Regions from separate parts of the Streptomyces sp. NPDC127177 genome, predicted to be linked through region 1. Evidence: riboswitches for the same ligand, from Rfam matches in the RefSeq annotation. Region 1 holds a riboswitch; the other holds the start of a gene.
What was found. Region 1 has a riboswitch for cyclic di-AMP ahead of ACFVJX_RS07900 (transglycosylase SLT domain-containing protein). Riboswitches for the same ligand answer to the same signal wherever they lie in the genome.
Positions count from the first base shown of each region.

Region 1 (3,753 bases):
GGCCTCGACGACCGCGGTGAGGATCGATCCCGCACACCAGGAGACCGAGCCGGACCTCACCCCCATGCCGCTCACCCCGCGCCGTCACGGCGACTTCGGCTTTTTCGTCGACCACGACCGGCAGTAGCGACGGGGCGACCGGGTCGTGTGTCACCAGCAGTGCGCGCCGCTCGGGACGGGCGGCCGCGAGGTGCAGGCCGATGGCGGCGCCCATGCCGCACCCGAGCATCAGGGCGGGCTCGTCGGTCGGTTCCGCCGGCAGGAGGTGCACGTCGTCCGCGTGCTTGCGCCATGGTGACGCGGTGCCCGGGGGAGTGGAGGGTGCTGCGGGAGAGGTCCCGGCGGTCGTGGGTGACCACGGTCCAGCGGTCCACGAGGCGGTCGGCCGGCTCGCTCATGCAGATCGGCGAGGAGGTGCTCCCGGAGCCGCCCGCCTCGGCCGGTGTGCGGCGGTCGGCGCCCGGGTGGCCCTCGTCGTGCCGAGCGACCTCCTCGGGCATCCGGACACCTCGGTGAGCTCGATCGCCGTGCACACGGGTCTGCCCCAGAGTCGGGTCTCGGGTGCCGTGGCCCGGCTGAAGGAGCCGGGCTCGATCGTGACGGCACCCGATCCGGCGGACGTCCGGCGGCAGCTGATCCGGCGGGCATCCGAGGTCTCGGAACGCGTGGCCGAGGTCAGGGCCGCGCCGGTCGACGGGGCTCTGGCCGCCGCGCTCGGCACCGATGACTTGCAGCGGCTGCTGGCGGTCACCGAGGCGCTCGATGTGCTGGCCCGTTATCTCACGCCGGAGGCTGTCGGTCGCCTCCGGCCTTGAGTAGGGGCGGGCTCCGGTGGGACGGGGTGACTTTCAGGTGCTGCCAAATGTCCTGATTGGGTAATTAATCCGAACTGCTCGTTATGACCACTCAGGGTGTGTTTTCGGGGGATCAAACATGGTGAATATTGACCAAATCGCTCCTTTCGGGCGCAGTGGCCAGCATCACTTTTCCGCCCACGGACGCAGGGCGTCGGGCTTCGGTTCCCTGCTGCGCCAAGAAAGTTGACTTCCGTCGCGAGGTCCCGATGTGAGCATTTCCTTTAATTGATCTTGTGGATCAATTGGGATTTGGAATTCCTGGCTTGTTTCGGTCGGTGTTTCTCGCTTACGGTCGCCGTCAATCCGGATGGAACGCCGAATCCTGCCGCCGTCCGGGAACCCGACCCACTCACGTACGGCAGGAGCGGGGGACCCAGTTTTGCCGCCGGTCCGGTATCCGGACCGGCTAGGGGTGAAGTCGCCATCACGTGCGGCCGGACATCTCCAGTCCGAACCCGACAGCTCACCTCGCAGGCGGCGGAGAGGAAATTCGTCATGCCCTTCAACGGTAAGCACCGTCGTTCCAAGTCCACCTCCCTGACCCGCGGTTTCATCGCCGTGAGCACCGGTGGAGTCGTCCTCGCACTGCCCCTGATCGGCGCCGGATCGGCTTCCGCCGCCCCGGCGCACGCTGCCGTCGCCGAAAAGGCCGCGGCCCCGACTTCCGTCGCTGCGAAGGAAATCGCCGCGCACAAGGCGGAGTCCACCGTCTATTCCGTCGTCTCCGGCGATTCGCTTTACAAGATCGCCCAGGGGCATTCCCTCAGCGGTGGCTGGGAGCGGCTCTACAAGGACAACCGGAGTGTCGTCGGCCAGAACCCCGACCTCATTCACCCGGGCCTCAAGCTGACCATCGGCGCCAAGTCCGAGGCTGTCGCGCCCAAGACGGCGCCGAAGGCCGAATCGAAGGCGAAGACGACCGAGTCGAAGCCGGCCGACGAGTCCAAGTCCGCGAACGGCGCCTCGCAGTCCTCCGACCGTGCCGAGGGAACCGGCCGCGCCGACCGTTCGGAGCGGACGGCCACCCCCGTCGCCGAGAACACCGCCGCCACCGCCCCCGCGCAGTCCGCGACCGCGTACACCGACGACCTCGACGGCTGGATCAAGGAGTCGCTGGCCGTGATGGCGCAGAACGGCATCCCCGGCAGCTACGACGGCATCTACCGCAACATCATCCGCGAGTCCTCCGGCAACCCGCAGATCGTCAACGACTGGGACTCGAACGCTGCCGCAGGCACGCCTTCGAAGGGCCTCCTCCAGGTCATCCAGCCCACCTTCGACGCCTTCCACGTGGCCGGCACGTCGACGGACATCCTGGACCCCGTCGCCAACATCACCGCCGCGTGCAACTACGCCGCGGCCACGTACGGCTCGATCGACAACGTGTTCGGCGCCTACTGACATCACACGGCTCCGCCCACGGGGTGAGTCGGCAGAAGGGGTGGGGCGGAGCCGTGAGGCTCCGCCCCACCCCTTCGCGCGTGCGGCCCGGACACCAGGAAGGCGGCCGGGCCCTCGCCCGGAGCCTTCGGAGCCGCCCCTCCGCCGGAACCCACGGCCCCCTCCGGCAGGCCTCGCAACCGGGTGCGCGATGGCACTATGAACCTTTCATCCCGCGCGCTACCCTCCGCCGCATGATTTCCACGGTGGTCTGGGGTACCGGCAATGTCGGCCGCGCGGCCATCCGCGCCGTCGAGGCCCATCCGGCCCTGAAACTGGCACACGTGCTCGTCCACGACCCCGGCAAGACCGGCCGTGACGCGGGCGACCTCGGCGGGCTCGGCCGCGATCTGGGCGTCGCGGCGAGCGATGACATCGACGCGGTGCTGGCCACCGCTCCCGGCGCGGTCGTGTACGCCGCCTCCGGGGACATCCGCCCCGACGAGGCGCTCGCCGACATCGTCAGGGCGGTCCGGACGGGCGCGGTGGTCGTCACCCCCGCCCTGTACGCGCTCTACGACCGGCACGGCGCGCCGCCCGAACTGCGCGATCCGGTCCTGGCCGCGGTCGCCGACGGCGGCGGCTCCCTGTTCGTCTCCGGCGTCGACCCCGGCTGGGGCAACGACGTGCTGCCCCTGCTGATCAGCGGACTCGGGAGCACGGTCGACGCGATCCGCTGCCAGGAGATCTTCGACTACTCCACCTACGACCAGCCGGACGCGGTCCGCCATCTGATCGGCATGGGACATCCCATGGAGTACGAGCCGCTCATGCTCGCGGCCTCGGTACCGACCATGGTGTGGGGTGGACAGATACGACTGATGGCCAGGGCCCTGGAGGTGGAGCTCGACGACATCCGGGAGACCATGGCCAGGCGCCCTCTGGAGACCACGGTGACCACCCGCACGATGGGCCGGTTCGAGGCGGGCACCCAGGGCGCGGTCCGCTTCGAGGTGCAGGGCATCGTCGGGGGCGAACCGCGCATCGTCATCGAGCACGTCACCCGCATCCACCCGTCCTGCGCCCCGGACTGGCCCACGCCGCCCGACGGCTCCGGAGCCCATCGCGTGATCATCGAGGGCCGTCCGCGCATCGAGGTCACGGTCGAGGCCTCCGACGAGGGCGAGAACCGCTCGGCGGGCGGCAACGCCACCGCGGTCGGCCGGCTGGTGAACGCCATCGACTGGCTGGTGGAGGCGGAGCCCGGACTCTACGACGCACTCGACGTCCCCCTGCGCCCCGCAGCCGGCAGACTCGGAAGGAAGCAGCCATGATCATCGACATACCCGAGGGCCAGGAACCGATCGGATACGTGTGGGGCGACATGGTCCCCGGCATCGGGATGGCCGCTGCGAACTTCTCACTGTCCGTGTACCAGCACACCTCCCTCGGTCTGCGGGAGTTCGAGGCCGCCCGGCTGCGGATCGCGCAGATCAACGGGTGTCTGTTCTGCCTC
Region 1 is NZ_JBHXUW010000008.1:26,428-30,180, reverse strand. Features, by position in the region: gene ACFVJX_RS07910 (hypothetical protein) at 1-66, opposite strand, end outside; gene ACFVJX_RS07905 (MarR family transcriptional regulator) at 477-815, shown strand; cyclic di-AMP (ydaO/yuaA leader) riboswitch at 1,161-1,349, shown strand; gene ACFVJX_RS07900 (transglycosylase SLT domain-containing protein) at 1,353-2,258, shown strand; gene ACFVJX_RS07895 (dihydrodipicolinate reductase) at 2,492-3,571, shown strand; gene ACFVJX_RS07890 (carboxymuconolactone decarboxylase family protein) at 3,568-3,753, shown strand, end outside.

Region 2 (3,753 bases), on a different contig from region 1:
TCGCGGCTCTTTCGTTTGCGCAAGCAGTCCGGCCCATCGGTACGAACCATTGGCGCGACGCCGCCGGATAAATTCGGGGCAGCAGAAAGAAAGCCCGCCCGGAAAGCCCCGGCAAATAGCCGCTCTTTGTATACGGCGTCATTGTTAATGCTGTCCGCTCGGGGTGTTTACGGCATGTTGCGAAGTCCTCACCCGGCCTGCGCGCGGGACGGTGCCGGAGCCCGGCCGGTCGGGGCGGCGCAGCCGGTGCGCGGCGGTGGCCCGCTCGGCGTGCTGGGCGGCCAGTGCTCTCGCCCGTTCCGCGTCGCCGCGCGCCACCGCGTCCACGATGGCCCCGTGCTCGGCCCAGGAGTCGGCGGGGCGGGCAGGCTGGTCCACCGCGTACATCCAGGCGATCTTGTGCCGGAGCTGGGTGAGCAGCGCGATCAGGCCGGGGCTGCCGGAGGCCTGGGCAAGCGTCTCGTGGAACCAGCCGCCCAATGACCGCAGGTCCTCGCCCTCGCCCCGGCGGGCCCGCTCCTGGCCCAGCCGGACCAGGCCGCGCAACACCTTGAGGTGGGCGTCGGTGCGCCGCTGGGCGGCGCGGGCCGCGCCGAGCGGCTCCAGCAGCATCCGGACCTCCAGGAGGTCGGCGGCCTCCTGCTCGTCGGGCTCCGCCACGCAGGCCCCGGCGTGCCTGCGGGTGACCACGAAACCCTCGGACTCCAGGGTGCGCAACGCTTCGCGCACCGGGACGCGGGAGACCCCGTAGCGGCGCGCGAGCACCTCCTCGGTGAGTCGGCTGCCGCGTTCGAAGACACCGGAGACGATGTCGTCACGGATTGCCGTGCATACCGAATGCGCCGGAATGCGCATGTCCGAACCTCCGCCTTAATCCCCGCGGAACGCGGCCGATCGACGCCTGTCCTGTGACTCTATTGCAATGCGCTCGCATTTCCGATGCCGGGTGGAAATTCATGAATATCTTTTGGCCGTGCGGCCGGGTACGACGAAGGCCCCGGCACGGTGCCGGGGCCTTCGTCGAGGATTTCGTGCCGTCAGAGACTGACGCCGTGTGCGCGCAGGTAGGCGACCGGGTCCATGTCGGAGCCGTACGAGGGTGTGGTGCGGGCCTCGAAGTGGAGGTGCGGGCCGGTGGAGTTGCCGGTGGAGCCGGAGAGACCGATCTGCTGCCCCTGGCCGACGCTCTGGCCGACGGAGACGCCGATCGAGGAGAGGTGGCCGTACTGGGTGTACGTGCCGTCCGTCATCCGGAGCACGATGTTGTTGCCGTACGCGCCGCCCCAGCCGGCCTCGACGACCGTGCCGGCGCCGACGGCGACGACGGAGGTGCCGGACGCGGCGTGGAAGTCGACGCCGGAGTGGCTGCCGGAGGACCACAGGGAGCCGCTGGACTTGTATCCGGTGCTCACGTACGAACCGGCGACGGGGAGCTGGAAGGTACCCAGCCTGGCGCGCTCGGCGGAGCGGGCGGCACGCGCCTTGCTCTCCCGGGCCTTCTTGGCGCGGGCGGCGGCCTTGGCCTTCGCGGCCGCCCTGGCCTTCGCCTCGGCCTTCTTCTTCGCCTCGACCTTCACCTTCGCCGCGACGTCCGCCTGATGCTGCTGCTCGTCCGCCTGGGCGGCGATCCGCTCGGCGAGGTCCCCCTCGATCGAGATGACCTGGGTGAGGCCGGTCTCGCCGGTGGCGGGGGTCTCGGTGTCCGCGGCGAGGGCCGGAGAGGCCATGGAGCCGATGACGCCGGTGGTGGCCAGGGTCGCGATGCCGACGGCCTTCGCACCGCAGCGCGTCAGACGGCTCGGGGCACGATGCTTCCCGGTGGCACGGGTGAACGCCATGAAGTGGCTGGTCCTTTCCTTCCCTCTCGCCTACCGGGTTAGCTGACGGGTTCGGAGCAGGAAGGTCTCCTACGGACCCCCGGCGCCACAGAGGCACGGGCATCCGATTCACCCCAGGGACTGCGTGGGTCCCCGGCTCCCCAGGGCTCGCGCCTGACGGGGACTCGGCGATGGCTGCCCGGTACGTCGCGGATGCGGCATACGAGTGGCGGACAGCCGGGCCGACGCTAGACGGGGGCACTTCCCCCCACCAAACGGACAGGCGGTTTTGTAGCACATCCCACAGGGCAGACAGGCAACCTCTCCCCCAAAGCAGACAAAAGGGGCGGGGCTCGGCGGTTGGTGATCCGCCGGGCCCCGCCCTTTGCCCCGTTATCGGGGTGGGTGACCGGTCAGCCGGTGACGACCGACACCTCGCCGATACCGAGCGCCCTGACGGGCTCCTCGATCTGCGCGGCGTCCCCGACGAGGACCGTGACCAGCCGGTCCCCCGGGAAGGCGTTGACCACGGCCGCGGTCGCCTCCACCGTGCCGGTGTCGGCCAGGCGCGCGTACAGCTGCGCCTGGTAGTCGTCCGGCAGATGCTGCTCGACCTGGTCGGCGAGGGTGGCCGCGACCGAGGCCGCCGTCTCGAACTTCAGCGGCGCGACGCCCACGAGGTTCTGCACGGCCGTCTCGCGTTCGGCGTCCGTCAGGCCCTCCGCGGCCAGGGTCCGCAGCACCTTCCACAGGTCATCGAGCGCCGGACCGGTGGACTCGGTGTCCACCGAGCCGCTGATGGCCAGCATCGCGGCACCGGTCGCCCCCGTCGCGGAATCGCGTGCCGAGGAGCGCAGCACCTGGGCGAAGGCGCGGACGCCGTAGGTGTAGCCCTTCTCCTCACGCAGCACGCGGTCGAGCCGGGAGGTGAGCGTGCCGCCCAGGCAGTAGGTGCCGAGCACCTGGGCCGGCCAGACGCTGTCGTGCCGGTCGGCGCCGATCCGGCCGATCAGGAGCTGCGTCTGAACCGCGCCGGGACGGTCCACGATGACCACCCTGCCGGTGTCGTCGGCGGTGATCGGCGGAACCGGACGGGGCTCGGCCGTGTTGCCCGACCAGTCACCGATGGTCTCGGCGAGCAGCGCGTCCAGATCGATGCCGGTGAGGTCACCGACGACCACGGCGGTCGCGGTGGACGGCCGGACATGGGCGTCGTAGAAGGCGCGCACGGCCGCGGAGTCGATCCGCTCCACGGTCTCCTCGGTGCCCTGGCGCGGGCGCGACATCCGGGCCGTGGCCGGGAAGAGCTCCTTGGAGAGCTGCTTGGCGGCGCGCCGGGCGGGGTTGGCCTGCTCGTGCGGGATCTCGTCGAGCCGGTTGTTCACCAGCCGCTCGATCTCGCTGTCGGCGAAGGCCGGTGCCCGCAGGGCCTCGGCGACCAGGCCGAGCGCCTTGGCCAGCCGGGAGGCGGGCACCTCCAGGGAGACCCGGACGCCGGGGTGGTCGGCGTGGGCGTCCAGCGTGGCGCCACATCGCTCCAGCTCGGCGGCGAACTCCTCGGCACTGTGCTTGTCGGTGCCCTCGGACAGGGCGCGCGACATGATCGTCGCCACCCCGTCCAGCCCCTGAGGCTCGGCCTCCAGGGGGGCTTCCAGGAAGATCTCGACGGCGACGACCTGCTGGCCGGGGCGGTGGCAGCGCAGCACCGTGAGGCCGTTGGGCAGGGCGCCACGCTCGGGAGCGGGGAAGGCCCAGGGCCTGGCCGCTCCGGGGGCGGGCTGCGGGTGGTACTCCATCGAGACTCCAGTCGCGGCAGCGTCGGTCACTTGTCCGCTCCTTCGTGAGCGTCGGTGTCGTTGGCGGCGCCGTCAGCCACCTCTTCGGTGGGCTCCGACGGCTCCAGGGGCTCGTAGACCAGCACCGCCCGGTTGTCGGG
Region 2 is NZ_JBHXUW010000002.1:118,217-121,969, reverse strand. Features, by position in the region: gene ACFVJX_RS02905 (GntR family transcriptional regulator) at 145-855, opposite strand; gene ACFVJX_RS02900 (M23 family metallopeptidase) at 1,038-1,838, opposite strand; cyclic di-AMP (ydaO/yuaA leader) riboswitch at 1,851-2,018, opposite strand; gene ACFVJX_RS02895 (M16 family metallopeptidase) at 2,231-3,613, opposite strand; gene ACFVJX_RS02890 (M16 family metallopeptidase) at 3,640-3,753, opposite strand, start outside.
Region 2: it holds a riboswitch for cyclic di-AMP, as region 1 does, so the genes downstream of both, ACFVJX_RS02900 (M23 family metallopeptidase) here and ACFVJX_RS07900 (transglycosylase SLT domain-containing protein) in region 1, are expected to answer to the same signal.